Regions from separate parts of the Streptomyces sp. NBC_00212 genome, predicted to be linked through region 2. Evidence: predicted binding sites of a transcription regulator. Region 2 holds the regulator's gene; the other holds the start of a gene.
The links. The regulator HspR, encoded in region 2, represses chaperone genes until heat shock. The targets are predictions, from matches to a motif close to TTGAGNNNNNNNNNCTCAA.
Positions count from the first base shown of each region.

Region 1: a site for HspR is predicted at 4,148-4,166, ahead of lon (endopeptidase La). Genes of this name have one in related genera too.

Region 1 covers NZ_CP108115.1:2,958,994-2,966,515, forward strand. The annotation lists gene OHA17_RS13255 (lysozyme) at 1-769, shown strand, start outside; gene OHA17_RS13260 (trypsin-like serine peptidase) at 897-1,703, shown strand; gene lon (endopeptidase La) at 1,711-4,125, opposite strand; gene OHA17_RS13270 (MFS transporter) at 4,253-5,503, opposite strand; gene OHA17_RS13275 (malonic semialdehyde reductase) at 5,612-6,217, opposite strand; gene OHA17_RS13280 (MarR family winged helix-turn-helix transcriptional regulator) at 6,363-6,869, shown strand; gene OHA17_RS13285 (GNAT family N-acetyltransferase) at 6,958-7,522, shown strand, end outside.
Region 2 covers NZ_CP108115.1:4,656,156-4,663,677, reverse strand. The annotation lists gene OHA17_RS21445 ((2Fe-2S)-binding protein) at 1-11, opposite strand, end outside; gene OHA17_RS21440 (helix-turn-helix transcriptional regulator) at 352-1,329, shown strand; gene OHA17_RS21435 (helix-turn-helix transcriptional regulator) at 1,335-2,183, opposite strand; gene OHA17_RS21430 (LuxR C-terminal-related transcriptional regulator) at 2,298-3,272, opposite strand; gene OHA17_RS21425 (heat shock protein transcriptional repressor HspR) at 3,455-3,922, opposite strand; gene dnaJ (molecular chaperone DnaJ) at 3,924-5,108, opposite strand; gene grpE (nucleotide exchange factor GrpE) at 5,154-5,792, opposite strand; gene dnaK (molecular chaperone DnaK) at 5,792-7,522, opposite strand, start outside.

The DNA.
Region 1 (7,522 bases), 1.7 Mb from region 2:
CCTCGTCCTCGGCACCACCGGAACGTCGGACGCCGCCGACACCCCGGCACGCGGCTCCGCGACCCTGGGCATGGGCGTCGCCAAGCACGACGGGGTGGGCGGTCTGCCCGGCGACACCCGCGACGTGCCCGCGGTGCAGGCCGTGCAGACGGAGGGCGTCGACACCAGCAGCCACAACGGCAGCGTCGCCTGGCCCACCCTGTGGAACAGCGGCGTGAAGTGGGCCTACGTCAAGGCCACCGAGGGCACCTACTACACCAACCCCGACTTCGCCCAGCAGTACAACGGCTCGTACAACGTCGGCATGATCCGCGGCTCCTACCACTTCGCCACCCCCGACACGACGGGCGGCGCCGCGCAGGCGGACTACTTCGTGGACCACGGCGGCGGCTGGTCCCGCGACGGGCGGACGCTGCCGGGCGCGCTCGACATCGAGTGGAACCCGTACGGCGACGCCTGTTACGGCAAGTCGGCGGCCGAGATGGTCGGCTGGATCCACGACTTCGCCAACCGGTACAAGGCCCGCACCGGGCGCGACGCGGTGATCTACACCGCGGCCAGCTGGTGGAGCGAGTGCACCGGCAACTCCGCCGCCTTCGGCTCCACCAACCCGCTCTGGATCGCGCGCTACAACACCGACCCCGGCACCCTGCCGGCCGGCTGGGGCTACTACACGATGTGGCAGTACACCTCGTCCGGCCCGACGGTCGGCGACCACTCCAAGTTCAACGGGGCGTACGACCGGCTGCAGGCGCTCGCCAAGGGCTGATCCGGTCCGCGTCGCACGAGCGGGGCCCCCGGCGCTGCGTAGCCGGGGGCCCTTCCGCGTGACCGTACGGAGCACGACTCGCACATCTGACCCCATCTCGCGCGCGGCATGCGTAAGGATGGGGGGCATGCGCAGGTTGGGAGTGGTGTTCCGGGCGGTGGCCCTGGCCGCGGTCGTCGCGGTCGGCGGTGCGGGGTGCGACAGGCCCGCGGCCTCGGAGCCGCAGCCGGAGAGTTCCCCGAGCGCCGCCCCGCAGGCCGCGCAGCCCGGCACCCAGACCAGCGCCGTCCCGGCAGCGAAGGTGGCGTCGGTCGGCGTGCTGGTCAACGGCGACGGCCACTCCTGCACGGCCAGCGTGGTGGACAGCCCGCGCGGCAACGTCATCGCCACCGCCGCGCACTGCACGACCGGCGAGCCGCTCGACTCCCTGGAGTTCGCGCCGGGCTTCTCGGGGGCGGCGAAGGGGACGTACCCGTACGGGAAGTGGAAGGTGCGGGCCGTCCAGGTCGACGACGAGTGGACCTCGGAGCAGAGCGACGCGGTGGACTACGCCTTCCTGACGGTCGCGCCGGACGCGCGGGGCCGCAGCGTGCAGAGCGTGGTCGGCGCCTCGACGCCCGAGTGGGGCGCGGGCCCCGACCAGCGGGTCACCGTCGTCGGTTACCCGGAGGAGAACCACAACCCCGACAACCGGCCGGTCATGTGCACCACCGACGTCCACCGGGACCCCGACGAGCCCGCGATGATGCGCATGGAGTGCGGCGGCTTCTGGGTCGGCACGAGCGGCAGCCCCTGGCTGACCGGCTACCGGGGCCCGGACCAACCGGGCCGGATCGTCGGCGTGTTGAGCGGTGGCGACACGGACGACCAGTCGACGGCGGCCCTGTTCGACGCGAAGGCCCGCTCGGTGTACGAGCGGGCCACGCAGGCGTAGCCGTCCCTCACGCGGCTGCGGCTACCGCGACCTCCGCCGGGGAGAGCGCGATCTCCAGGACCTGGCGGACGTCCGTCACGGGGTGGACCTCCAGCTTCTCCAGGACCTCCGCCGGGACGTCGTCCAGGTCCGCCTCGTTCCGCTTGGGGATCACCACGGTCGTGATCCCGGCCCGGTGCGCGGCGAGCAGCTTCTGCTTGAGGCCGCCGATCGGCAGCACCCGGCCGGTCAGCGACACCTCACCGGTCATCGCCACGTCGGTTCGCACCTGCCGCCCCGAGAGCAGCGAGGACAGCGCGGTGACCAGCGTGATGCCGGCGCTCGGGCCGTCCTTGGGGACCGCGCCCGCCGGGAAGTGGACGTGCACGCCCCGGTCCTTCAAGTCCCCCACGGGAAGCTCCAGTTCGGCCCCGTGCGAGCGCAGGAAGCTCAGCGCGATCTGCGCGGACTCCTTCATCACGTCGCCGAGCTGACCGGTGAGGGTCAGGCCCGCCGCGCCCGTCTCCGGGTCGGCGAGGGAGGCCTCGACGAACAGGACGTCGCCGCCGGCCCCGGTGACGGCGAGGCCGGTGGCCACGCCCGGCACCGCGGTGCGCCGCTCGGCCGGGTCCTGGGCGGACTCGGGCACGTGGTGCGGGCGCCCGATCAGGCTCCGCAGCCCGTCCGGGGTGATGGTGAACGGGAGCTCCTGCTGGTCCAGTTCGTGCTGGGCGGCCACCTTGCGGAGCAGCCGGGCGATCGAGCGCTCCAGGTTCCGTACGCCCGCCTCCCGGGTGTACTCCCCCGCGAGCTTGCGCAGCGAGGCGTCTTCGAGGACGACCTCGCCGGGCTCCAGACCGGCCCGCTCCAGCTGGCGCGGCAGCAGGTGGTCCCGGGCGATGACGACCTTCTCGTCCTCGGTGTAGCCGTCGAGGCGGACCAGCTCCATGCGGTCGAGCAGCGCCTCGGGGATGGCTTCGAGGACGTTGGCGGTGGCGAGGAACACCACGTCGCTCAGGTCGAGCTCGACCTCCAGGTAGTGGTCGCGGAAGGTGTGGTTCTGCGCCGGGTCGAGGACTTCGAGCAGGGCGGCGGCCGGGTCGCCCCGGAAGTCGGAGCCCACCTTGTCGATCTCGTCGAGCAGCACGACCGGGTTCATGGACCCGGCCTCCTTGATGGCCCGTACGATCCGGCCGGGCAGGGCGCCGACGTAGGTGCGCCGGTGGCCGCGGATCTCGGCCTCGTCGCGTACGCCGCCGAGTGCGACGCGTACGAACTTGCGCCCCATGGCGTGGGCCACGGACTCGCCGAGCGAGGTCTTGCCGACGCCGGGCGGGCCGACGAGCGCCAGAACCGCGCCCCCGCGCCGCCCGCCGACCACGCCCAGGCCCCGGTCGGCGCGCCGCTTGCGCACGGCCAGGTATTCGGTGATGCGCTCCTTCACGTCCTTCAGGCCGGCGTGCTCGGCGTCGAGGATCGCGCGGGCGCCGCGGATGTCGTAGACGTCCTCGGTGGTCTCGTTCCAGGGCAGTTCGAGGACGGTGTCGAGCCAGGTGCGGATCCAGGAGCCCTCGGGCGACTGGTCGCTGGAACGCTCCAGCTTGTCGACTTCCTTGAGGGCGGCCTCGCGGACCTTCTCGGGCAGGTCGGCGGCCTCGACGCGGGCGCGGTAGTCGTCGCTCTCGTCCTCCTCGCCGCTCTCACCGTTGAGCTCGCGCAGCTCCTTGCGCACGGCATCGAGCTGGCGGCGCAGCAGGAACTCGCGCTGCTGCTTGTCCACGCCTTCCTGTACGTCCTTGGCGATGGACTCGGCGACGTCCTGCTCGGCGAGGTGCTCGCGGAGCTGCTCGGTGGCGAGCTTGAGGCGGGCGACCGGGTCGCTCGTCTCCAGGAGCTCGACCTTCTGGGCGGTGGTGAGGAACGGCGAGTAGCCGGAGTTGTCGGCGAGCGTGGAGACGCCCTCGATCTGCTGGACCCGGTCGACGACCTGCCAGGCCCCGCGCTTCTTCAGCCAGTCGGTGGCGAGCGCCTTGTACTCCTTGACCAGCTCGGTCACCTGGCCCGGCAGCGGTTCGGGCAGCGTCTCCTCGATCCGCGTGCCCTCCACCCACAGCGCGGCCCCGGGCCCGGTGGTGCCGGACCCGATCCGCACGCGGTGGCGGCCCCGGATGAGGGCGCCCGGGTCGCCGTCGGAAAGCCGGCCGACCTGCTCGACGGTCCCGAGCACACCGGTCCCGGCGTACGTTCCGTCGATCCGCGGCACGAGCAGCACCTGCGGCTTCCCCTGCTCGGGCCGCGCGGCGGCCTGCGCGGCCTCGACGGCGGCCCGCACCTCGGCATCGGACAGGTCCAGCGGAACCACCATGCCGGGCAGCACGACCTCGTCGTCGAGCGGCAGCACGGGCAGGTCGGTCGGTGTGTACGCCGTGGACTCGGTAGCCATGATCTCCCCTTCGGCAGTCAAGTTGAGCTATGCCGACTCAATGCAGCTGAGTCGAGGAATGTTCCCCGAGCGGTGTTCGCTCTGAGCGATCACCCGGTACAGGCCCTGCGACCAGGCCCGGAACGCTTCAGCCGCCCAGGGCGACGGCCGCCGCGATCGCCGGGCCGAAGGCGCCGCCGAGCTGGTAGCAGAGGTTGAACAGGCCGATCGCGGTGGAGCGCTGGGCGGCCGGCGCGGCCGTGGTCGCGTACACCGAGAGGGTCGCCTGGCCGGTACTGGTGGCGAGCAGCGCCAGCGTCGCGACCAGCAGGAGCAGCGGGGCCCAGGGGGTCAGCACGGCGGTGAGCGGGGCGAGCGCGCCGACGGCGAGCAGGATCGTCAGGACGCGCCGACGGCTCATGCGGGCCGAGGCCGCGGCGAGCGCCATGGAGAGCGCGGACCCGGCGAGCAGGGCGACCAGCTGGCCGGTCCCGATGGTGGCGGCCGACCAGTCGGTGCGGTCGCGCAGCAGCTGCGGGACGGTGAAGAGCAGCGCGAAGTACGAGGTCGCAAGCGTGCAGGCGAGCACGGCGGAGAGGACGAACGCGCGGGTGCGGAGCAGGGCCGCGGGCACGAAGCCGGTGGGGTGGGACCGGATGTGCAGGGCGAGCAGCACGGCCGTCGCCAGCGAGGCGGCCACCGCCGGGAGCGGGTAGCGCGGCACGAGCACGAGGGCCGTCACCGCCAGGACGAGGAGGGCGGCGCCCCGGCCGTCGAAGGGGGTGCTCCGCGGCGGCGCGGACAGGTCGGCGCGGCGCACGACCGCGGGCAGGGCGAGGAGGGCGACCGCGCCGACGGCCAGCGAAAGGCGCCAGGAGGCGGCGTCCGCGATCACGGACCCGAGCAGCGGGCCGACCGCGCCCAGCGCGCCGAAGCCCGCCGCGATCACGCCCATCCGCCGGACCGAGCCCGCCAGGCTCATGGCCGCGGCGATGAGGCCCGCGGCGCCCGCGGCCTGGGCGGCCCGGCCGGCCATGGCCAGGGGCAGCCAGGGCGCCGCCGCGAGGACCGCGGTGCCGGCCGCGATCAGGGCGGCGCTCACCTTGAGCATGGCGCCGAGGCCGCGGCGCCGCAGCAGGCCCGCCATCAGCGGGGTGCCCACCGCCATGGCCCAGGCGAAGACGGTCACGAGCCAGGTCGCACCGGCCGGCGAGACGCCCAGCGAGCGGGCCATGCCGGGCAGGATCAGGACGGGGCCGTTGGCGCTGGCGGCGGCCGGGGTGGCCATCAACGCCAGCCACAGGGCCGGGACTTGGCGCGGTACGGGCGCCGCGGAAGGAGCGGCGGAGGGTGTCGCCGGCGTGGCGCGGTGGGGGCGGGTCGGGGTGGGCACAGACATGGTGGACGGCTCCAGGACGTGGCGCGGCGGGGCGGGTTGGACCCCTGAGGGGCGGCCCGAGCGGTTCGGGCGGGGCGGTTCGAATGGCTCGGGCCGGGTCGGGGCCGTTCAAGCCGTGGTGACGACCTGGTCGTAGGCGAGCCGGGGTGAGCGCGGGTACCAGGCGTCCGGTCCCGGGCGGCCTATGTTCACGACCATCAGCGGGGTGTGGTCGTCGTCGAGGAACTCCTTCTGCACGCCGGGGAAGTCGAACCCGGCCATCGGCCCGGCGGCAAGCCCCGCGGCCCGCACGCCGAGGATGAAGTACGCCGCCTGGAGGGTCGCGTTGAGCGGCGCGGACTCCTCCCGGACCGTGCGGTCGGCGAAGAAGAGGTCCTTGGCCTGCGGGAAGTGCGGGAGCAGCGCCGGGAGTTCCTCGTGGAACTCGTTGTCGGCGGCGAGGATCGCGACCAGCGGGGCGGCCTCGGTCTTCGGCCGGTTGCCCTCGGCCATGAGGTCCACGAGCCGCCCGCGGGCTTCGGCGAACCGGACCAGGACCACCCGCAGCGGCGACTGGTTGTACGCGGTGGGGGCGTACTTGACCAGGTCGTACACCGCTTGGACCTGCTCTTCGCTCACCGGCTCGGGGGTGAACGTGTTGGCGGTGCGCGCCTCGCGGAAGAGGAGGTCCTGAGCGGCGGGGTGGAGGGTCAGCTCATTGGTCGGCCCGGACATCGGGTACTCCTGTCGTTCAGACTCGGCAATCTCGGTAGTGAGATAAAAGCATCTGACACTCCCAGAATCAAGTATCTCGAAACTAAGAGAACCAGAACTGATATGGTTTTGACCGAAAGAGTCGGAACCGAGAGGAGTGGTGGCCATGAGCGACGTCGTGGACAAGATCGTCGACCAGTGGAGCAAGGAGCGCCCCGAGGTCGTGGACGACCTCTGGTCGGTGCAGTTCGTCGGGCGCGTACAGCGGCTGGCCCTGGCGATCGACAAGTCGATCAAGGCGACGGCGGCCGAACACGGCCTGGACGTGGGCGAGTTCGACGTCCTCACCACGCTGAAGCGTTCCGGGCCGCCCTACGCCCTCACCGCCGGAACCTTCCTCAAGGCGTCGATGGTGTCCTCCGGCACGATCACCAACCGGGTCGACAAGATGGAGGCCAAGGGCCTGGTGGAGCGGGTGCGCGACGGGGAGGACCGGCGCACCGTCAAGATCCGCCTCACCGAGCGCGGGCACGAGGTCACCCGGGCCGCCTTCGACGACCACCTGTCGAGCCACGCGCGCCTGCTCGCCGACGTGGACCGCGAGCTGGTCGAGAAGGCCGCCGACAGCCTGCGTCAGGTACTGGAAGCCCTCGGCGACACCAGCATCAAGTAACGGAGTCCCGCCGAGGCGGGACAGGGACGATCAGAAACGGTAAGGTTCAGAAGGCAACTTCACCTATTACCAAACCCAGGGGGCGGCAATGACGTCGACGGCGGCGGCAGCACCGGATCGAGCCACCATCGGCACGCTGGTACGGGCCTGGATCGACGGCTGGATCGTTTCGCGCGGAACCTCCGACCCGATCGACCGCCCCTGGGGCTGGACGATCGACGCCGGACAGGCCAACCACGTGTCGCGCCATGTGCTGCCCGCGCCCGCCGAGGCGGACGTCCGCGCGCTGGCCGCCACGAGCGTGCCCGGAACGTGGCTGAAGCTGTTCGCCGATGACGACACCGTGCGGCCGTGGCTGACCGAGGGCTGGCAGTTCGACCAGCCCGGCTACCTGATGACGATCCCGCTGACCGTCGAACGCCCCGAAGTCCCGGCCGGCTACACCGTGACGACCTGGACCCGGGGCGGCGTGACCCGAGTCCTGGTCCGTACTACGGAGGGCCACTTCGCGGCCCGCGGCCAGATAGCCCCGACGGGCCGGACAGCGGTGGCCGACCAGATAGAAACCGCCCCCACGCACCAACGCCGAGGCCTGGCCAGCCTGGTGATGCGCACCCTGCAGAACACGGCGTACGAGGCAGGCGCGAGCACGG
Region 2 (7,522 bases):
GGGAAGCTCATGCGACGGCACCCTTAGGAGCGGTCTCCCAGGTGACGTCGCCGCCTATCGCCACGACCTTCGGTGCGATCTCCCAGGTGACGTCCAGTGCGGTCGTTGCTCCGGACTTCGCGGGGTGGGTCTCCCAAGTGACGTCCCCAGGCGCCGAGAGAGCGCAGAGAGCAGCCGCCACAACGGCTGTCGTGCTTAGTGCTCGAACCATCCTGCTCATGGCCGATCTCCACCTCTTTTGATCATTACCTCCCCCCGCGGATACGACGATGGCCCACTCCGGCCACTTGCACCAGCGCAGCCAGGCATCATGTTCCTGTAATTCAAAAGGATGAGGGGGGTGCAACTAGGTTGAAACAAGGGCACATAGGACACGATCACGGCCCGGTTGATCTGTGCGAGACAGGAACGGCTCTGTACGCCCTTGCCCTGCGTACAGGCGGGATATCCCGCTCAGAGGCCGACTCCGCCCCGTGCCTGGTCGACCTCACCCTGCTCCGCCCCGATCCCGACGACGCCCAGCTGCTGCGCCCGGTTCCGCCCACGGTGGTGCTCAACCTGCTGACCCAGCCGCTGGAACGCGAGATCCAGGAGCGCAGAAAACTCTCGGTCGCCCTCGCCGACACCTTCGAGCCATTCATGTCGATCGCGACGCCCGCGACCACCGGCACGCACGCGATCACGGTCCTCGAAGGCCTCGAACTGATCAACGCGACCCTCGACCGCGTCATCAACGAATGCACCGAGGAACTGCTCGTCATCCAGCCCGGCAGCGGCCGCCGGCCCGAGAGCTTCGAGGCGGGCCTGCGCCGCATAGAGCCGCTGCTCGCCCGCGGCGTGGAGATGCGCACCCTCTACCAGCACACCGCCCGCCACCACTCCGCCACCATCGGCTACGTGGAACGGATCGCTCCGTACGGTCTGGAGGTGCGCACCCTTGAGGAGATCATCGACCGGCTCATCATCATGGACCGCAAGATCGCCTTCATACCCGCCCGCAGCGACCGCCAAGTCGCCCTGGAACTGCGGCACGAGGGGCTCGTGCAGTACCTGGTGGGCGTCTTCGACCAGTTCTGGCAGTACGCCACCCCGTGGGACGACGAGGTGCCCTACCACCTGGAGACGGCCGGCATCACCGGCGTCCAGCGCTCCATCGCCAAGCTCCTGGTGGAGGGCCACGTGGACGAGGCGATCGCCCGCCGCCTGGGCATGAACGTACGCACCTGCCGCGCGCACATCGCCAAGCTGGCGGCCGCGCTCGGCAGCGGGAGCCGGGCCCAACTCGGCTTCCTCATCGCCCAGTCCGGCATCCTGGACCAGGACGCCTGAAACCGTCACCGCGGGGCGACCGGGTGCGCGGGGCCGCCGAGGCCGGCCCGGGCGATGCGGACGCCGAGCTGTGCGCGGCTGGAGGAGCCGAGCGCCTCGGCGAGGCGGCCGATGTGGTGGCGGCAGGTGCGCACGCTGATGCCGAGCCGCTGCGCGACGACCGCGTCCTGGTGGCCCTCGGCGAGCAGCGCCGCGATGACCCGCTCGCGGTGCGTGACGCCGGCGATGCCGGTCGCCGCCGGTACGGGTTCGGCGAGCGGGACGGCCCGGTTCCACAGGCACTCGAAGACCGTCACCAGGTGGCCGACGAGGGCGGGCTGGCGCAGCTCCAGGGCGCTGGTGCGCTCCGGGTTGGCGGGCAGGAACGCCACCGTGCGGTCGAAGACCATCATCCGGTCGGTGACCTCGTCCAGGGTGCGCACCTCGGCGCCGTCGCCGAGCCGCTCCAAGTAGGCGTTCAGGGCGGGCCCGTAGCGGGCCACGTGCGTGTACAGGGTGCGCATCCGCGCGCCGCGGGCCACGAGCGCCGGGTCCCGCGTCGAGGCGTGCGCCAGGATGCTCGGCGAGCGGATCCCGTCGGGCTGCACGGTCAGCATCTCGGTGGTGCAGGCGGCCGAGGCCGCGGCGATGGCCGCGTCGATCTCGTCGAAGCCGTCGAGCACGCGGACGGCCGCGCAGGGTTCGGGGGTGTGTGTGCCGATCGACGCGTACCGCTCGAAGGCCTCGGCGATCCGGCCCGCCCTGCGCCGCGTGTCGGCGAGGCCGTCGTGGATGCCGCGCACCAGCAGAGCCACGGCAGCGGCGTCCACCTCGCCGCCCCCCGGCCCCGCGTCCCCGTGAGTCGAGCTGCTCATACTGACCACCACGATGCATCCGGAGTCGCCGGGCCACCACCATCATGTTGCTGCACTGCATCAACTGGAGGTGGAATAAAGCTTGACATGTCCAGATCTTGCATGTGCCGCGGCTCACCGAGGGTGCGCGTCCAGGCCCAACTGTGCGATGCGGACGCCGAGTTGGGTGCGGCTGGAGCTGCCGAGGACGTCGGCGAGGCGGCTGATGTGGTGGCGGCAGGTGCGCACGCTGATGCCGAGCCGCTGCGCGATCACCGCGTCCTGGTGGCCCTCGGCGAGCAGCGCCGCGATGACCCGCTCGCGGTGCGTGACGCCCTCGATGTCGGTGGCCGCGGGCACGGCCTCGGTCAGCGGCACCGCGAGCCGCCACAGCCGCTCGAAGACGGTCGCCAGGTACTCGACGAGCGCCGGGTGGCGCAGCTCCAGGGCGCTGCTGTCGTCCGCGGCGGCCGGGATGATCGCCACCGTACGGTCGAACAGGAGGAGCCGGTCGGTGACTTCGTCGAGGGTGCGCACCTCGACCGCGCGGCCCTCCAGCTGGTGCAGGTAGTCGGCGAGACCGGTGCCGTAGCGGGCGACGTGGGTGTACAGGGTGCGCATCCGCACCCCGCGCTCCACCATGTCCAGGGCCCGCGGCAGCGCCTGCGACAGGACGTGCTCGGGGCGGATGCCGCGGGGCTGGATGGTGAGGGCCTCGGTGGTGCAGCCGGCGATCGCGTCGTCGATGGCCGCGTTGATGCGGGGGATGCCGTCCAGGACGCGGATGGCCTCGGTGCCGGCCGGCGCGGGCGCGTCGAGGGCGGCGAACCGCTCGAACGCCGCCGCCACCGCGCCCGTTCGGGCCTGGCTCGCCGCGATGTCCTCGTGGATGCCGCGCAACAGCCGTGCCATCACCGCCTGCGGGGAGGTCGGCAGGAGCCATTCGAGGGCGCCCGGGTCGGGGTGCAGGAGCCCGAGATCGATCAGGCAGGTGGCGTCGCCCGCGGCCTCGCGCGCGAGGCGTCCGGCGCGCAGCGCCTGCGCGTACGCCCGTTCCCCGGCCGCGCACAGCCGGTCCGCGCCATGCGGATGCGCCACCTGCTCAGACATGCCCTCCCCCGCCTCCCTGCGACCGAGCCCGATGACCTTATCCCCATCGGACCCCGCGTTCACGGTGATCGCCGAGTGAGCGCCAGGTGATCGCGGAGTGAGCTCCGGGCGCGAAAGACCCGCCGCCCCCGAAGGGGACAGCGGGCCTTTTCAGACGCGTACGGGGGCCGGAGCCTACCGGGCTACTCCGACGACCTCTTCGGGCGCCAGACGACCAGCGCGCTGGCCTGCTGGACGTCCTGGTACGGGACCAGGTCCCGGCGGTAGGACGCGTGCACCTGGGCCTCGCGCTGCTGCATGGCGACGGCCGCGCCCTCGACCGCGGAGGACAGCTCGGCGACCCGGGCCTGGAGGGCGGCGACCTGGTGCTCCAGCTCGATGATGCGCTTGATGCCCGCCAGGTTGATGCCCTCGTCCTGCGACAACTGCTGCACCGTACGCAGCAGTTCGATGTCACGGGCCGAGTAGCGCCGGCCGCGCCCGGCCGTGCGGTCGGGCGAGACCAGGCCGAGGCGGTCGTACTGCCGCAGGGTCTGCGGGTGGAGGCCCGAGAGCTGGGCCGCCACCGAGATGACGTACACCGGCGTCTCTTCGTTCAACTCGTAAGCCCTAGAGCCAAATTGAGGCTGTCGACGCTGGCGGGGGTCCATCTCATGCTCCCTTCGCGGCCTGGAACAGTTCTGCCCGCGGGTCCTGGCCCGCAGTCGCCTCGCGGTAGGTCTCCAAGGCCTCGCGGGCCTTGTCGTCCAGTTCCTTCGGCACGGTCACCTCGACCGTGACCAGGAGGTCGCCCCGGGTGCCGTCCTTGCGGACCGCGCCCTTGCCGCGGGCCCGCATCGTACGGCCGTTGGGGGTGCCGGCGGGGAGTTTCAGGGTGACCGGCGGGCCGCTGAGGGTGGGCACCTTGACCTCGGCGCCGAGGGCGGCCTCCGTGAAGGTGACCGGCACCGTGACGGTGAGGTTGTCGTCCTTGCGGCCGAACACCGGGTGCGCGTCCACGTGGACGACGACGTACAGGTCGCCCGCGGGGCCGCCCCGCTCGCCCGGCGCGCCCTTGCCGCGAAGGCGGATGCGCTGGTTGTTGCTGACGCCCGCCGGGATGCGGACCTGCATGGTGCGCGAGGAACGCGCCCGGCCGCTGCCCTTGCAGACGTCGCACGGGTTCTCGGCGATCAGGCCGCGGCCCTTGCAGTCCACACACGGGTCGGTCAGCGAGAAGCCGCCGCCCGAGCCGCGCGAGACCTGGCCGGTGCCGACACAGGTCGGGCACACCCGGGGCGTGCCGTTCTTGTCGCCGGTGCCCGAACAGGCCTTGCAGGGGGACTGGCTGGACAGCCGGATCGGGACGGTGGCCCCGTCGACCGCCTCGGTGAAGCTGAGCGTCACCTCGGACTCCAGGTCCTGCCCCCGGCGCGGCTGGGTGCGCGTGCCGGTGCCGGCGCCGCCCCGGTTGAACAGGCCGCCGAACACGTCGCCGAGGCCGCCGCCGAAGCCGCCCGCCCCGGCGCCGCCGCCGGGCTGCTGCCCGCCGAACAGGTCGCCCAGGTCGAAGTTGAAGCTGCCGCCGCCGGCTCCGGGACCGGCCCGGAAGCCGCCGTTGCCGAACAGGGCGCGCGCCTCGTCGTACTCCTTGCGCTTCTTGGGGTCGCCGAGGATGTCGTTGGCCTCGGAGATCTCCTTGAAGCGCTCCTCCGCCTTGGTGTCGCCCTTGTTGGCGTCGGGGTGGTTCTCGCGCGCGAGCTTGCGGTACGCCTTCTTGATCTCGGCATCGGTGGCGTCCTTGGGGACGCCGAGAACCTTGTAGTAGTCCTTCTCGACGAAGTCCTTCGTGTTCATCGACGTCCCTCCTCTCGGACGATCACTTCTTCAATGACCGCTGCGTCAGCCCTTGTCGGGGCCACCGCTCTCCTCGTCGCTCGACTTTTCTTCCTTGGCGGCCGCGCCCGGCTGGGGCTCGGCCACCGCGACCCGCGCGGGGCGGATCGTACGCTCGCCGATCCGGTAGCCCGGCTGCAGGATCGCCACGCAGGTCGTCTCGGTGACGTCCGGCGCGTAGCTGTGCATCAGGGCCTCGTGGACCGTCGGGTCGAAGGGCTCGCCCTCCTTGCCGAACTGCTGCAGGCCCATCTTCGCGGCGACCGTCTCAAGAGACTCGGCCACCGACTTGAAGCCGCCCTGCAGCTCGCCGTGTTCACGGGCCCGGCCGATGTCGTCGAGCGTGGGCAGCAGCTCGGTCAGGAGGCCGGCGACGGCGATCTCCTTGACCGTGACGCGGTCCCGCTCCACGCGACGGCGGTAGTTCTGGTACTCGGCCTGAAGGCGCTGGAGGTCCGTGGTGCGCTCGGCGAGCGCCGTCTGGGCCTGGTCCAGCTGAGCCTGCAGAGCAATCTCCTTGGCCGCGTCCCCGGCCGGGGCCGCCTTCCCCTCCTTGGAGGAGTCGGCGGCCTTCGGCTCGGCGTCTTCCTGAGCGCCGGAGGGGACGTCGGGCTTCTCCTCGAAGCCCGGGGTCTCCTCAGACATCAGGCGGCGCCGCCCTTCGCGTCGTGCGGCTTCTCGTCGTCGACGATCTCGGCGTCGACCACGTCGTCCTCGGCCTTGGGCTGCTGAGCGCCCTCGGCACCGGCGGCGCCGGCAGCGCCCTGCGCGGCCTGGGCGTCGGCGTACATGGCCTGGCCCAGCTTCTGCGAGACGGCGGCGACCTTCTCCGTGGCGGTGCGGATCTCGGCGGAGTCCTCGCCCTTGAGCTTCTCCTTCAGCTCGGCGACGGCGGCCTCGACCTCGGTCTTGACCTCGCCCGGGACCTTGTCCTCGTTGTCCTTGAGGAACTTCTCGGTCTGGTAGACGAGCTGCTCGCCCTGGTTGCGGCTCTCGGCGGCCTCGCGGCGGCGGTGATCCTCCTCCGCGTACTGCTCGGCCTCCTCACGCATGCGGTTGACCTCGTCCTTCGGCAGCGAGGAGCCGCCGGTGACGGTCATCTTCTGCTCCTTGCCCGTGCCGAGGTCCTTGGCCGTGACGTGCATGATGCCGTTGGCGTCGATGTCGAAGGCGACCTCGATCTGCGGGACACCGCGCGGGGCCGGCGGCAGACCGGTCAGCTCGAACATCCCGAGCTTCTTGTTGTACGCCGCGATCTCGCGCTCGCCCTGGTAGACCTGGATCTGCACGGACGGCTGGTTGTCCTCGGCCGTCGTGAAGATCTCGGACCGCTTGGTCGGGATCGTGGTGTTGCGCTCGATGAGCTTGGTCATGATCCCTCCCTTGGTCTCGATGCCGAGGGACAGCGGGGTGACGTCGAGGAGCAGGACGTCCTTGACCTCGCCCTTGAGGACACCGGCCTGGAGGGCCGCGCCGATGGCGACGACCTCGTCCGGGTTGACGCCCTTGTTGGCCTCGTTGCCGCCGGTCAGCTCCTTGACGAGCTCGGCGACGGCCGGCATGCGGGTGGAACCGCCGACGAGAACGACGTGGTCGATCTCGGACAGGTTGATGCCCGCGTCCTTGATGACGTTGTGGAACGGCGTCTTGCAGCGCTCCAGGAGGTCGCTGGTGAGCTGCTGGAACTGGGCGCGCGTGAGCTTCTCGTCCAGGTGCAGCGGGCCCTCGGCGGACGCCGTGATGTAAGGCAGGTTGATCGAGGTCTCGGTGGACGAGGACAGCTCGATCTTGGCCTTCTCGGCGGCCTCGCGCAGGCGCTGGAGGGCCATCTTGTCCTTGGACAGGTCCACGCCGTGGCCGGAGTGGAACTGCTTCACCAGGTAGTCGACGACGCGCTGGTCCCAGTCGTCACCACCGAGGTGGTTGTCGCCGTTGGTGGCCTTCACCTCGACGACGCCGTCGCCGATCTCCAGGAGGGACACGTCGAAGGTGCCGCCACCGAGGTCGAAGACGAGGATGGTCTGGTCGTCCTTGTCGAGGCCGTAGGCCAGGGCGGCGGCCGTCGGCTCGTTGACGATGCGCAGGACGTTGAGGCCCGCGATCTCGCCGGCTTCCTTGGTCGCCTGGCGCTCGGAGTCGTTGAAGTACGCCGGCACGGTGATGACCGCGTCGGTGACCTTCTCGCCGAGGTAGGCCTCCGCGTCGCGCTTCAGCTTCTGCAGGATGAAGGCGCTCATCTGCTGCGGGTTGAAGCTCTTGCCGTCGAGCTCGATCTTCCAGTCGGTGCCCATGTGGCGCTTGACCGACCGGATGGTCCTGTCGACGTTGGTGACCGCCTGGCGCTTGGCGACCTCGCCGACCAGCACCTCGCCGTT